2 regions of the Nocardiopsis protaetiae genome follow, and region 1 is predicted to be linked to the other one. Evidence: predicted binding sites of a transcription regulator. Region 1 holds the regulator's gene; the other holds the start of a gene.

Region 1 (7,105 bases):
GAGCAGGCCGTGGCCTGGCTCGACGAGTCCGGGTTCACCACCGCCTGCGTGGCCGTGCTGGAGTCCAACCTCTACTTGGAGACCTGCTACTCGGCCGCCGCCGGGTACGACGGCCGCGAGCCCGCCGACGACGAGCGCCTCACCTCCGGCGCGGAGGAGATCGCCCGCGCCACCGTGGCCGCCCTCCCCGAGGAGATCGTCGTCGAGGAGGACTGACCCGCGCCGGCGCCGGTGCTGGCGCCGGTGACGGCGCCGGTCACCAGGCGGTGTCGACGAACTCCGCCAGGGCCGGGGCGACCTGCGGGGCGAAGGGACGCTCGGCGTCCAGCACCGTCGCCCCCGGCTCGTCCTCGTAGACACGGAGGATGTGGTCGGCCTCGGGCACGTCCACCCGTACGGCCTCGGGCAGGCCGGTCATCAGCCGGTCCACGTCCTCGCGGGTGACCTGCGCGTCGGCCTCGCCCCACAGCACCAGCACCGGGGTGTCCGCGGGCAGGCCGGCGGCCAGCTCCACCGGGTCCAGCGCGTCCATCCGGGCCAGGAACGCGGCGTTCTGCGGCGAGTACAGGACGCCCACCATGTCGGTGAGGTCGTCGGGGACCTGTCGGCCGCCGCGCAGGGCGGCCCGTGCGGCGCGGGCGTCGGAGAGCAGGGTCACCGCCTGCGTCTCGGGGATCTGCCCCGTCGCCTCGGCCGCGCGCACCTGCTCGGTGAGCTGGCGGTCCAGCACGTCCAGGTAGCGCTCGCCCACCGGTGCGGCCAGCACCAGCGCGGGGGAGGCGTCCACCAGCGTGTGGGCGCGCAGCGCGTACAGGGACCCCTCGCTGTGCCCCACCACCGCGGTACGGGCCGGGTCCACCTCGCGCTGCCCGGCCATCGCCTCGTAGGCCGCGACCAGCTGGGCGTCGAACACGTCCGGGTCCACCGGCTCGTCCGGGTCGAGGTCGCCCAGGCCGGTCTCGCCGCTGCCGAACTTGTCGTAGCGCAGCGAGGCCACCCCGGCCTTGGCCAGGACGCGCGCCAGGTTGAGGTTGGTGTTCGCGTCCGGGCGCATGGCGCTGTTGCCGTCGCGGTCGGTGGGGCCGCTGCCCGAGACGATCAGCGCGCCCGGCACCGGGCCGGACGTGTCCTCGGGCAGGGTGAGGGTGGCGAACACCTCCACCCCGTCCACGGTGAAGCTCAGCTCCCGCTCGGGCCCGGCCACCCCGGGCGGGGGAGCGGACTCCTCCTCGGCCGGAGCGCAGGCGGAGGTCAGCAGCAGCGCCGCGGCCGCGGCGACCGCCGCGCGCCCGCGGACACGCGGGGAGAAGAGGAGAGCGAACACCCCCATAGCCTAGGCGGCCGGGGCGCCCGGGGTGTCCGCGGCGACGCCGAAGGCCCGGGGGCCGGAGACCGGTCGGCCCGGGTCCGAGTCCGGGGAATGCGGTGCGAGCGGGGAATGCGGCGCGAGCCCGGGGCAGAGGTGCGGGCCCGAGGCGGAACGGTGCGGCGCCGGTGGGGCCGTGGGCCGTACCGGGTGCACCCGTGTGTCCGCACGGGTGCGACCCGCCGTCGGCTCAGACGCGGCGCATCACGGCGACGACCTTGCCCAGGATGGTGGCCGCGTCGCCGTTGATCGGCTCGTAGGCGTCGTTGCGCGGCATCAGCCACACGTGCCCGTCCTCGGCGCGGCGCAGCACCTTGACCGTGGCCTCCTCGTCCAGCAGCGCCGCGACGATGTCGCCGTTCTCGGCGTCGGGCTGCTGGCGGACCACCACCATGTCGCCGTCGGTGATGGCGGCGTCGGTCATCGAGTCGCCGACCACGGTGAGCATGAACAGCGCGCCCTCGCCGACCAGCTGCCGCGGCAGCGCCAGCACGTCCTCCACCGACTCCTCGGCCAGGATGGGACCGCCCGCCGCGATCCGGCCCACCAGCGGCACCCGGGTGGCGTGCGCCGGGTCCAGCTCCTCGGCGGGGACCAGCGCGCGCACCCCGGGGCGGCCCGGCTGGCGCAGCTCCACGGCCCGCGGCCGGTTCTGGTCGCGGTACAGGTAGCCCTTGCGCTGGAGCACCTTGAGCTGGTGCGCGACGCTGGAGGGGCTGGACAGGCCGACCGACTCGCCGATCTCCCTTATCGACGGCGGGTAGCCGCGCTCGCGCAGGTACCGCTGAATGCAGTTCAGCACGCTCTGCTGGCGGGCGGTGAGCTTGGGCGGCTCCTCTGGCGCACCCGCGTCGCCCACGGGCGAGAGAACGGTGGTGGTTCCGGAATCCAGGGGTCCGGGATTCTCCTCCGGCACGGCCGGCCTCCTCGGCATCGGTTCGGTCAGGGCCTGTTCGCACGACTGGCCACCACCGGCTCTGCGACCGCTCCGGACCCTGAGTCCCGGTGATGGCGAAACCGGCGTGAAATCAAGGCCAACGTTAGTCGTTGCGCACGGTGATATCAAACAAGCGTTCGAGGCCTGTGGACAATTGCCGGAGGAGTTTTCCCACGGCGATTTTCCAGCCTCACTTACGTGTGTACACGTGTTCACGTCGCGTCGCCCCCGAAATGGCGGAAGATGTGCCGCCGGGTTCGAGAACGGGGGATGCGGGGCGGATCCGCACCGTGCAAGGGGCCGACCGAAAACCCGGAGCCGCGCCGTGGAAGGCGATTCGCGGCGATATCCTGGGCGGCGCGCGCGGGTGTGACACGCGGGGCGCGTGAAAGTTGCGGTTCGTCCGACCCTCCGACTAGGTTCGACCACAACATCTGGTGTCGGTGTTTGAAGCATCGACCTAGGAGTTGTGGTTAAGTAGACCCAGGGTTGTCAGTTCGGCGAGGGAAGCAGGTGAACCGCGATGCACTGCCCGTTCTGTCGCCATCCGGACACCCGGGTGATCGACAGCAGGTCCACCGACGACGGCGCGGCCATCCGCCGCCGCCGCTCCTGCCCGGCCTGCGAACGCCGGTTCACCACACAGGAGACCGTCCTGCTGATGGTCGCCAAGCGCTCCGGCGTCACCGAGCCCTTCAGTCGGACCAAGATCATCGCCGGCGTCCGCCGCGCCTGCCAGGGCCGCCCGGTCTCCGAGGACGCGCTGGCCAAGCTCGGCCAGCAGGTCGAAGAGGAGATCCGCGGCCGCGGCGTCGCGGAGGTCCCGGCCCACGAGATCGGTCTGGCCATCCTGGGACCCATGCGCGACCTCGACGAGGTCGCCTACCTGCACTTCGCCAGTGTCTACCGCGGTTTCGAGAGCCTCGCCGACTTCGAGGCCGAGATCGCCAGCCTGCGCAGCGACCGCGAGGCCGAGGCCCGGGCCAGGGAAGAGGCCGACACCAAGGCCTGACACGCCGCTCCCCGGGGGCGCCGAGGGAACGCCCCCGCGCAACGGCTCCGCGCGCGGGCCGCGCCCGCGCCCAACCTTCGGGGGACTCCGCCATGACGGAAACCACCAGCGGATCGACGGGACGCAAGGGCAAGGGGAGGCGCAAGGGGCTGAAGATCCCGCGGATCTTCACCACCGAGGGCGTCCACCCCTACGACACCCTGGAATGGGAGCGCCGGGACGTCGTCATGACGAACTGGCGCGACGGAACGGTGAACTTCGAACAGCGCGGGGTCGAGTTCCCCGTGACCTGGTCGATGAACGCCACACAGATCGTCACCGGGAAATACTTCCGGGGCGCCCTCGGCACCCCGCAGCGCGAGTGGAGCCTCAAACAGCTCATCGACCGGGTCGTCGGCGTCTACACCCGCACCGGCCGCGAACACGGCTATTTCGCCACCGAGGCCGACGCCGAGGTCTTCGACCACGAACTCAAGTACGCGCTCTCCCACCAGTTCTTCAGCTTCAACTCCCCCGTCTGGTTCAACGTCGGCACCCCGGCCTCCCAGCAGGTCTCGGCGTGTTTCATCCTGTCGGTCGACGACACGATGGAGTCGATCCTCGACTGGTACAAGGAGGAGGGGATCATCTTCAAGGGCGGCTCAGGGTCGGGGATCAACCTCTCCCGGATCCGCTCCAGCAAGGAACTGCTCTCCTCCGGCGGGAGCGCCTCGGGGCCGGTGTCGTTCATGCGCGGCGCCGACGCCTCCGCGGGCACCATCAAGTCCGGCGGGGCCACCCGGCGGGCCGCCAAGATGGTCGTGCTCGACGTCGACCACCCCGACATCGGCGAGTTCATCGACACCAAGGCGCATGAGGAGCACAAGATCCGGGCGCTGCGCGACGCCGGGTTCGACATGGACCTGGGCGGCGCCGACATGGCCAGCGTCCAGTACCAGAACGCCAACAACTCGGTGCGGGTCTCCGACGCGTTCATGCGCGCCGTCGAGAACGGCGAGCGCTTCGGCCTGGTCGCCCGCACCTCCGGCGAGGTCGTCGACGAGGTCGACGCCAAGGCCCTGTTCCGCCGCATGGCCGAGGCCGCCTGGGAGTGCGCCGACCCGGGCGTCCAGTACGACGGCACTATCCAGGACTGGCACACCACTCCCGAATCCGGACGTATCAGTGCAAGTAACCCGTGTTCCGAGTACCTCCACCTGGACGACTCGTCCTGCAACCTGGCGTCGATCAACCTGCTCGCGTTCCTGCGCGAGGACGGCACGTTCGACGTGGAGGGGTTCACCCGGCTGACGGAGCTGGTCATCACCGCGATGGACATCTCCGTGACGTTCGCCGACTTCCCGACCGAGAAGATCGCCGAGATCACCCGCGCCTACCGCCAGCTCGGCATCGGCTACGCCAACCTCGGCGCCCTGCTCATGGCCACCGGCCACGCCTACGACTCCGAGGGCGGGCGCGCCGTCGCCGCCGCGATCACCTCGCTGATGACCGGCGTCGCCTACCGGCGCAGCGCCGAGCTGGCCGGCGTGGTGGGCCCCTACGAGGGCTACCGGCGCAACGAGGCGTCCCACACCCGGGTCATGCGCAAGCACGCCGCCGCCAACGACGCCCTGCGCACCGTCGGCACCCTGGAGGAGCCGATCCACGCCGCCGCCACCCGCGCCTGGGCCGACTGCCTGGAGACCGGCGAACGCCACGGCTGGCGCAACGCCCAGGCGAGCCTCCTCGCTCCCACCGGATGCCTGACCGGGGACACCCTGGTCACCACAGACCGGGGGCTGACCCGGCTGACCGAGCTGGGCGACGTGTACGGCCCCCGCTGGCAGGACCTGTCCGCCACCGTCTCCACGGACGAGGGCCCGCGGCAGGCCACGAAGTTCTACGTCAACGGCGAGGCGCCCACAAGGCGCATCGTCACCGAGGGCGGCTACCGGCTCCAGGGGACGCACACCCACCGGATCAAGGTGGTGGACACGGACGGGGCCTGGAGGTGGAGGCGCTTCGCCGACATCTCCGAGGGCGACCTCGTCCCGCTGCAGATGGGCACCCTCGTCGGCGCCCCGCGGAATGTGACGCTGCCGGTCCTGGACCAGGCGTACTACACGGGCGACCGGGGGGTCACCGTCCCCGACACGGTCGATGAGGAGCTGACCGAGCTCGTCGGCTACTTCATGGGCGACGGCAGCCTGCACGCGGAGGGGATCCGGCTCTGCGTCGCCGACACCGACGAGGACGTCGTCGAGCGCCTGGCCGTCCTGGCCAAGGGCTGCTTCGGGCTGGCCCCCAAGGTGACGCGCAGGCAGGGATACCGGGAGGTCCTGTTCTCCTCGGTCCGGCTGGCCCGGTGGTGGAAGGCGGCCGGGTTCGCCAAGGGGTTGCCCGGACAGGACCACACCGGCAAGGGGTGGACGCCGCGGGTGCCCTCGGCGGTCCTGGAGGCCAACGACCCCGCCGTGTACGCGGCCTTCCTGCGCGGTCTCTTCGAGGCCGACGGCACGGTGCTCGAAGGGGTGCCGAGTCTGTCCACCGCGCACGACTCCTTCGCCGGGGAGGTACGCACCCTGCTGCTGGCCCTGGGCATGGCGACCACCACCCGGACGACCCGCAGCGGCCTGGGCGGGGACCTGCACGTCGTCCGACTGCGCAACCTCGACCACGCGCTGCGCTTCGACGAGATCGTCGGTTTCATGGGCGATCGCAAGAACCGGCTCGTGGTGGACCTGGAACCGGACCGCGCGCCCAAGCGGGACCGGATCGTCCTGCCGCGCACGATCTGGGAGGACCTGGTGCCGCTGGGACACCCGCTCCGCGGTGACGTCCTGCAGGCGCTGCGCAAGTACGCGGGCGTGCCCCGGCGCATCGCCTCGCTGATCCACGCCGAGACCCCGGACGCCCGTCTCGGCCACGCCCTCGGATACCTCTTCGAGCGGGTGGCGGCCAACGAGGACGGGGGAGTGCAGCCCACCTACGACCTCTCGGTCCCCGACAACGTCACCTACGTGGCCAACGGGCTCGTCAGCCACAACACCATCGGGTTCATGATGGATTGCGACACGACGGGGATCGAGCCGGACTTCTCGCTGGTGAAGTTCAAGAAGCTGGTCGGCGGCGGGTCCATGCAGATCGTCAACCGGTCGGTGTCGCGGGCCCTGGGCCACCTCGGATACCAGCAGGAGCAGATCGAGGCGATCGTCGAGTACATCGCCGAGCACGGGCACGTGGTCGACGCGCCCGGGCTGCGCGAGGAGCACTACGAGGTGTTCGACTGCGCCATGGGCCGCCGGTTCATCGAGCCGATGGGCCACGTGCGCATGATGGCCTCGGTGCAGCCGTTCCTGTCCGGGGCGATCTCCAAGACGGTGAACGTGCCGGAGGAGGCCGCCGTCGAGGACTTCGAGCACATCTACTTCCAGGGCTGGAAGCTGGGCCTGAAGGCGCTCGCCGTCTACCGGGACAACTGCAAGGTCGGCCAGCCGCTGTCCACTGCCAGGACCGAGCCGCAGGAGGCGCAGGCGCCGCCGCGGCCGGTGCGGCGGCGGCTGCCCAAGAAGCGCCCCAGCGAGACCACGTCGTTCTCGGTGGGCGGCGCCGAGGGGTACATCACCGCGGGCTCCTACCCCGACGACGGGCTGGGCGAGGTGTTCATGAAGCTCGGCAAGCAGGGGTCCACCCTGGCCGGGGTCATGGACGCGTTCTCCATCGCGATCTCCATCGCCCTGCAATACGGGGTGCCGCTGGAGACGTACGTGGAGAAGTTCACCAACATGCGGTTCGACCCGGCCGGGATGAC
Region 2 (7,105 bases), on a different contig from region 1:
GTCCTGAGCCGCTTGAGCTGACTCACCAGGTAGTGCCTGCGCACGGGGGAGCCCTGGGCCACGGAGGCCTCCTTCGTTGGGTCGTCGCGTCGGATGGCGGGGGAGTCCCATCATCTCACCGCACCAAAAAGGACATGTGTTCATAATGCAGACTACTTTAAATGCAGGCCTTGTAACTTCCAAGACCTGTCCCTACCTTAAAGGGTGAGGCGAGATTCCGGTGGGCTTCTCCGGAAGCGGGCCGACCTCGACGAACGCAGTGTGCTGTGCGAGGCGACGACTGGAATCTGGTCGATCCCTGGTGGGCATCGCCCACCACGGGATGGCCGCTCACTGGGTGGGCGGCTGCACGAAAACGGGCTCTGGGGGCGATTGCAGCGCCTCCAGAGCCCTGGGACAACACCGGACTCCCTACCTACAAGGAGTTGTGCGTCATGACCATTGTGCCGCGTCCCAGCGCGCCCTTCCACACCCCCACGCCCGGCTTCGCGGGGCGCCGCTGGGCCAGCCGCATCTACCCGGGCGATCTGGCCGAGCTCTCCGGGGCCCGCCAGGACCTGCGCGCGGACCTGCACCGCCTTCAAGGCCTGTGCCCGGACCTGGCCGACACGATCGTTCTCTGTGCCAGCGAGATGGTCGCCAACGCCTGCGACCACTCCCGCTCCGGCCAGAGCGGCGGGCGGATCATCCGCACCCTGTCCATGCCCACCGCCCGCAGCCTGCACGTGATGGTCGTCGACGACGGGGTCAGGGAAGCCGCCCCCACGTTCCCGGCGATCCCGCACCAGCGCACCGTCGAGGACTGGGAGGAGGCCGAGCGAGGCCGGGGCCTGCTGCTCATCGACGCCCTGGCCACCTGTTGGGGGACCCGGGCTGTCGTCGATTTCCCGTTCTGCGCGGGGCTGGGCACCGCGGTCTGGGCCGAGTTCACCCTCCCCACCCAGGCCCTGCCCACCCAGACTGGGGACCTTTCCCGGTGAACACCGAACCGCTCTCCTCCGAGGTGCGCGCCGTGCTGGGCGCACCTCGGGGCCACCGCTTCTCCCGCCCGGGCGCCCCGACCCCGCCCGCACCCCGCACCCGGGAACAGCGCCTCCTCGCCCAGATGCCCGACAACCCCCGCATCGCCTACCGCCAATCCCACGGCCAGACCCCGCCCTGGATGGACACCCACGCCGCCCGCCTCACCCACGGCGACACCCCGCGCCCGGCCCGCCGCCGCGAACCCGCACCTGTCCCGGACCGCACCCCGTCGCCCCGGGTTCCGCGCCCCCGACCCGCCCCCGACGACGGCCCCGTTCGGCCGCGCCCGCGCCCAGAACCCCCGCCGCTGCCGCGCCGACGCCCGGGCCGCCCGCACAGCCACCGCAAACCCCGCCACCACCGCCGCACCGCCTGGCGCCTGACCGCCTACACCCTCGCAGCCCTGGCCGGCGCCCTCGCCCACCACCTGGCCGCACCCCTCTTATAGCCGCCTGCCGCCGCACCAAGACCACGGCTGGGGCGGGCCTACCGCCCCGGTACCCCACCCGTGTCAGAGGCCCTCGGAATTCCCGTGGCCATGTCGATGTCCGGCGATCATCGGGTCATCGATGGCTCTGGCGCTGGAAGCGGAATCGAACGTGGCTGGGCGTAGGCGGCGGTGGCCCCGGTGCGTGCGTGGCCGAGGAATGTCGCGGTCGCGACGAGTCCGGCGCCCTGGTCCAGGAGCAGGGGCGCGGCGAAGGCAGGAAATGCAGATGAGGCCGGTCGGGTGGACCGGCCTCATCCATGCTGCGGTGAGCCCGCATGTCCGTCGTGCCGCCACGCGATGCCTGCTCGGGAAGGCTCGGGTACCGGGGCGGCCGGTCATGGCGTGATCATGCCCCGGCGCCGGATCCTTCGTGCTCGAACGCGAGGCGGCAGCGTTCGACCTGGTCGGCCACCTGGTCCATGAACCAGCGCATGATCTCGTAGGGAACGACGTACTCGTCGGGGCTGAAGACGCGGACGGTCGGTTCCAGATCCGGGTCCTCGTCCGGGACGAACGCCACCAGAAGAGCGGTGCCGGGAACATGGTCCGCCGCGGTGTCGGCGTGCTCGGCCTCCGCGGCCTGCGCGGGCACCGCCTCACTCAGCTCCACGGCCCAGGCGTCGTCGGGCAGGGCGTAGTGGAACACCACGGCGTAGTGGCGGCCCGCGTGCTCTCGCAGTTCCCATGGCATGCCGACAGGCTGCCACAGCGGGCGACCATCAGGCATCAACTTTTTGTTGACAACTTGCTGTTGAGGTTGGCAGGGTTGTCGCATGGTTCCTGGTATCCCCAACGAGTCCGATGAGTTGAACGAGCTGGACGCCGCGCGCCGACGGCTGGCCGAGGCCGGGGCCGATCGGTTGCCCCGGCCGCCGTGGTCTCCGGCCGCGGGCATGCCCGATGACGTCACTCTGCTCAGGTTCGCCGTGTGGCGGGCGAACTCGGCCGCCGGGGAGGCGGATCATGACGATCTCCGTGCCGCTCTGCGGCTTCTCGAATCGGCCCGGGGCGATCTGGACGCGCTCGAAGCGGGCCTGCTGCTTATCGCCAGGGCGGAAGGTCTGACCTGGCCCGATATCGCCGAGCAGCTGGGGGTCAGGTCCCCGCAGGCCGCGCAGCAGCGCTTCCAGCGGGTGTCGACCCGCGCCCAGGGCAGCGACCTCCCGGAGCGGGCGGGGGGAGAGTGAACCATGGCCCAACGCACCCTCTACCTCGTGCGCCACGGGGCGGCCGACGCCCTGGGGCAGCTGACCGATGACGGCCGGGAGCAGGCCCGGCTGATCGGGCGGCGGCTCGCCCGGGCGCCCATCGACGTCGTCTGGCATTCGCCGCTGCCGCGTGCGGTGGACAGCGCCCGGATCATCGCGGCGGAGATGCCGCGCGTGCTGGTCGACGAGGCGGCCGAGCTCGTCGACAACGTTCCGTTCGTCCCCGAGCCCGCGGGCATCTCGCCCTCGTGGAAGGGGTTCTTCGACGGCTATGACCGCGGCGAGGCGGAGGCCGGGAGAAGGACCGCGGACGCCCTGGCGGCGCGGTTCTGCAAGCCCAACGGCCAGGGGCGACGCGCCACCCACGAGGTGGCGGTGACCCACGCGTACCCGATCGCCTGGATCGTTCGTGAAGTGCTGAACGCGCCCCCCGAACAATGGATGGCCCTGTCCGGCGTCGCGAACGCGGCCCTCACGGTGATCGAGTTCAACGACGGCGAACCCCCCAACGTCGTGATGTTCAACGACCTGTCGCACCTGCCCGCCGAGCTGCGGTGGACGGGCTTCGCCGGTGGGGGACAGGTGTGAGCGCCGCCGGGCCCGGTGCTCGGTGACCCGGACGAGGGACCTATCCGGGGAAACCGAGGGTGAGCTGTTCGGGACGGTCCACGGGCCTGGTCGGGGTCCGCATGCGGCGGGCGGAACCCGGGCGGTTGAGGCCGTGGCGTTCGGCGATCTCGCGCACGGCCGCGGTGACGATCCGCTGGTAGGAGTCGGGCGCATAGGAGCCCCGGCCGTACAGCCTGCCGTACAGCGGCAGCAGCCGCGGGTGTTCGCGGGCGAGCCAGGCCCGGTACCACTCGCGGGCGCCCGGCCGCAGGTGCAGCACGATCGGGGTGATCCGGGTGGCCCCGGCCGCGGCGATGGCCGCGACGGTCTCCTCGATCTGTTCGGCGGAGTCGGTCAGTCCGGGCAGGATCGGGGCCATCAGCACCGAGCACTCCAGTCCGCGTTCGGCCAGGCGGCGCACCACGTCCAGGCGGGCCCGCGGGCCCGGGGTCCCCGGTTCGACCGTGCGCCACACCGTCTCGTCCACCGAGCCGACCGAGACGGCCATGCCGACCTCGGTGACCCGGGCCGCCTGTTCGAGCAGGTCGAGGTCGCGCAGCACCAGGGTGCCCTTGGTCAGGATCGAGAAGGGGTTGGCGGCGTCGCGCAGGGCGGCGATGATCTGCGGCATGAGCCGGTAGCGGCCCTCGGCGCGCTGGTAGGGGTCGGTGTTGGTGCCCATCGCGATGTGCTCCCCGCGCCAGGAGGGGCGGGCGAGTTCGGCGCGCAGGCGTTCGCCGGCGTTGACCTTGACGACGATGCGGGTGTCGAAGTCGTGGCCGCTGTCCAGGTCCAGGTACTCGTGGGTGCGCCGGGCGAAGCAGTACACGCAGGCGTGCGAGCAGCCGCGGTAGGGGTTGACGCTCCAGCGGAACAGGGGTGAGTCGCCGGGGACCCGGTTGATGATGGACCGGGCCCGGACCTCGATGGCGACGGGCTCACCGTCCTGGCCCGCCCGCACCGGCCCGGGCCCGGCCGCGTGCAGCCCCGCCCGCCCGGTGCCCCGTACCGGGGTCGGGGGCGGGGCGTGGTCGAACAGCGCGGTCTGTTCGACGGTGGTGGTTCCCTCTCTCAGGTTCTCCCAGCGCATGCGTCCGATTCGAACACGTTTTCGAACACCTGTCGAGTGGGTCGAACGCCGGGCGGCCCGTCCGGAACGGACGGCCGCGGTCCGGTTTCCCCGCCCCGGTCGGGGATCCCGGCTCCGAAGGCCGACAGCCCGGGAAAGAAAAAAATCGTGCCGACGGCCCGCCCCGGGTCCGGAGGCCTCGGTGAACACCGGCCGCCGCCCACCGCCGAACGGGCCCGGCCCCGATCCCCTCATGGGGTCACGGGCCGGTTGCGGCGAGGATCCGATACATCCGTGCCGGGGTCGGCCCGGGGCGGGCCGCGGCCGCGCCGACGACCTGGGGCACCGGGTCGAAGAGCAGCCGATCCAGCAGGGCGCCGGTGACGTTCGGACGGCGGGCGACACCGGCGCGCAGGAAGCGCTCGGTGTCGCAGGCCGACCGCCGAAGGCACGGCGCGGGCGGTTCCGGGCCGGCGGGCATGCGGACCCGCGTCGACCTGCCGCTGTTGTCGGGGCCGTTGAGGCCGACGAACGCGGTCACGGTGTTCCGTCCTGCCGGGGTGCCTCGTCGTCCCGGTACACCAGGGCGATGAGCCCGTGGAGGTTCTCCTGAGCGAACTCGGCGAGCCGGGGCGGCAGGAGGCGGATGCCCGCGAGAGCGTCATGGGTGGCGGGAACGGCGACCACCTCGTAGGTGCCGCGGCCGGGCTCGGTGAACTCGGCCCCGGTGCGCCGCCCCGGGTCCATGGAGACCAGCCGGGCGACGAAGATGTGCTGAAGGCCCACGCCTCCGGGAAGGTCGTCGGTGACGAGCAGGATTTGGCGAACCCGGTCGATCCTCCCGCCCACCTCCTCGAAGACCTCGCGGTGCAGGGCGGCCTCGGTGTCGGCGTCCTCCGGCTCCAGCCCGCCGCCCACGGACACCCAGTAAGGCTCCCACCCCGGTCTGGTGCGCTTGATGAACACCAGCCGCCGGTGTTCGTCGAACAGGAGAGCGCGAGCGCTCTGCTTGACGATCTTCGTCATGCGCTCAACCTAGCCGGGGCGGTGTACGGCGGCCGTGTCTGCGTCCGCTGTTCAGCGTGGGCGGGGAGGGTGCTCCCAGGTTCCGAGCGAACCGGCCCGCACCCGGTATGCCTCACCCGGCGGGCCGACCTCCAGTGAGAATTCCGCCAGGCCGGGCAGGCCCGCCTCGGACAGTCTCCGGTGGGCGTCGCCCAGCCGCTCCGCCAGCGGCAGGGTTCCGCCGCCGGTGACGGATCCGTCCGGCCACAGGTACGCCCACGACCCGTCCGACGCGCCCAGGTACACGATCCGGCCGTGGCCGCCGTTGAACGGGCGCAGTCCCAGGCCGACGCGCACGCCCGGGAGCATGAGCATGAGCGGGGTGAGCACGTTGTGTTCGACCACGTGAGCGGAGGTGAACGGCAGGACCGAGGTCGCCTCCGGTCGGTGACCCAGCCCGGGGAAGTCCCCGTCGGGAACGCGCTGGGTGCGGTCGTGCATGAACATCGCGTCGCACACGAACGGCCCCGAGGCGCGTCCCTCCTCGCCTTTGACCAGGGCCGCCACGGGGGTGCGCTGCCAGTCCGACGAGGCCGCCCACGGGGTGACGACCACCGCGCCCGGCCCGACGCGGGCGAGCCATTCCGGGGGAACGCGGCTGACGGCGCAGGTGGCGATGACGGCGTCGAAGGTGCCGGATCCGGGCGGCGGCAGTGCGCCGGTGGCGACCCGGACCCCGGAGCCCTCCAACCGGGCCCGTGCACGAGCAGCCACGCCGGGGTCGATCTCCACCGTGGTGACCTGCCCCGTGGGTCCGACCAGCGAGGCCAGGACCGCCGCGTTCCAGCCGCTTCCCGTGCCGATCTCCAGAACGCGCATCCCCGGTTCGACGCGGGCGGCGGCGATCATGTCCGCCATGAGCTGCGGTGCGGAGGACGACGAGCTGGGCTCGTTGCGCGGTCCCGCCCCTCCGTCGTTGGCCTGGATGGTCACCGCGTCCTGCGTGTAGACGATCCGGGCCCACCGCTCCGGGTCGGCGGTGCGGTACAGCGGCAACCCGGTCGCGCTCGGCCAGATCATGTCGGGGATGAACCGGTGCCGGGGGTGGTCCGCGAAGGCCGCGCGGATCGCGTCGGAGGTCTCCAGCCCGGCGACGAGCCGCCGGTGCATGCCGTCGAGTCCCACTTACCCCACTTCTCCGGTTCCGTTGCAGCCGGGGCGGCTGATGGGGACCCCCTGGCCGTCCCGGACGCCAACGCGGCTTTGACGCGGTCGGTGGCCGTTCACTTCCTCTTGTTGCTGAAGAGTGCCTTGACCAGGGAGGGGCCGGTGAAGTCCTCGGGGACGGCGTCCATGTGGATCTCGTTCACCCGTTGCCCCAGCCACTTGTTGGCGTTGCGGCGCACCCCTTGGCGGCGGAACCCGGCTTTCTCGTAGGCGCGGATCGCCGCGGTGTTCGGTTCCAGGACGGTCAGGTACACGCATTCCAGCCCGGTCACGTGGAAGGCGTAGTCCAGGACCAGGCGGGTGGCCTCGGTGCCCACCCCCTTGCCGCGCGCCGCCGGTTCGCCCAGGGCGATGGTGTACTCGGCGATGGCCAGGCCGGGGTCGATGAGGAGCATGGCCGTTCCCACCGGCACGGGTTCGCCGCCGGTCATGTAGACGGTGAACTTGATCTGCCGGTCCGAGGAGTTCTCGTAG

Evidence for each region. The regulator LexA, encoded in region 1, represses DNA repair genes until DNA is damaged. The targets are predictions, from matches to a motif close to TCGAACANNTGTTCGA.
Region 2: ACJOT3_RS04900 (Rv2578c family radical SAM protein) is a predicted target of LexA. The motif match lies at 4,430-4,445, and genes of this name have one in related genera.

Annotation. Positions count from the first base shown of each region.
Region 1 is NZ_JBJJBV010000124.1:183-7,287, forward strand. Features, by position in the region: partial or broken gene ACJOT3_RS19175 (hypothetical protein) at 1-216, shown strand, start outside; gene ACJOT3_RS19180 (alpha/beta hydrolase family protein) at 257-1,330, opposite strand; gene lexA (transcriptional repressor LexA) at 1,557-2,282, opposite strand; gene nrdR (transcriptional regulator NrdR) at 2,827-3,315, shown strand; gene ACJOT3_RS19195 (vitamin B12-dependent ribonucleotide reductase) at 3,408-7,105, shown strand, end outside.
Region 2 is NZ_JBJJBV010000018.1:24,088-31,192, forward strand. Features, by position in the region: gene ACJOT3_RS04870 (helix-turn-helix domain-containing protein) at 1-26, opposite strand, end outside; gene ACJOT3_RS04875 (ATP-binding protein) at 435-980, shown strand; gene ACJOT3_RS04880 (hypothetical protein) at 977-1,471, shown strand; gene ACJOT3_RS04885 (hypothetical protein) at 1,860-2,204, opposite strand; gene ACJOT3_RS04890 (DNA-binding protein) at 2,287-2,700, shown strand; gene ACJOT3_RS04895 (histidine phosphatase family protein) at 2,704-3,309, shown strand; gene ACJOT3_RS04900 (Rv2578c family radical SAM protein) at 3,350-4,420, opposite strand; gene ACJOT3_RS04905 (hypothetical protein) at 4,659-4,940, opposite strand; gene ACJOT3_RS04910 (NUDIX hydrolase) at 4,937-5,425, opposite strand; gene ACJOT3_RS04915 (protein-L-isoaspartate O-methyltransferase family protein) at 5,477-6,574, opposite strand; gene ACJOT3_RS04920 (GNAT family N-acetyltransferase) at 6,688-7,105, opposite strand, start outside.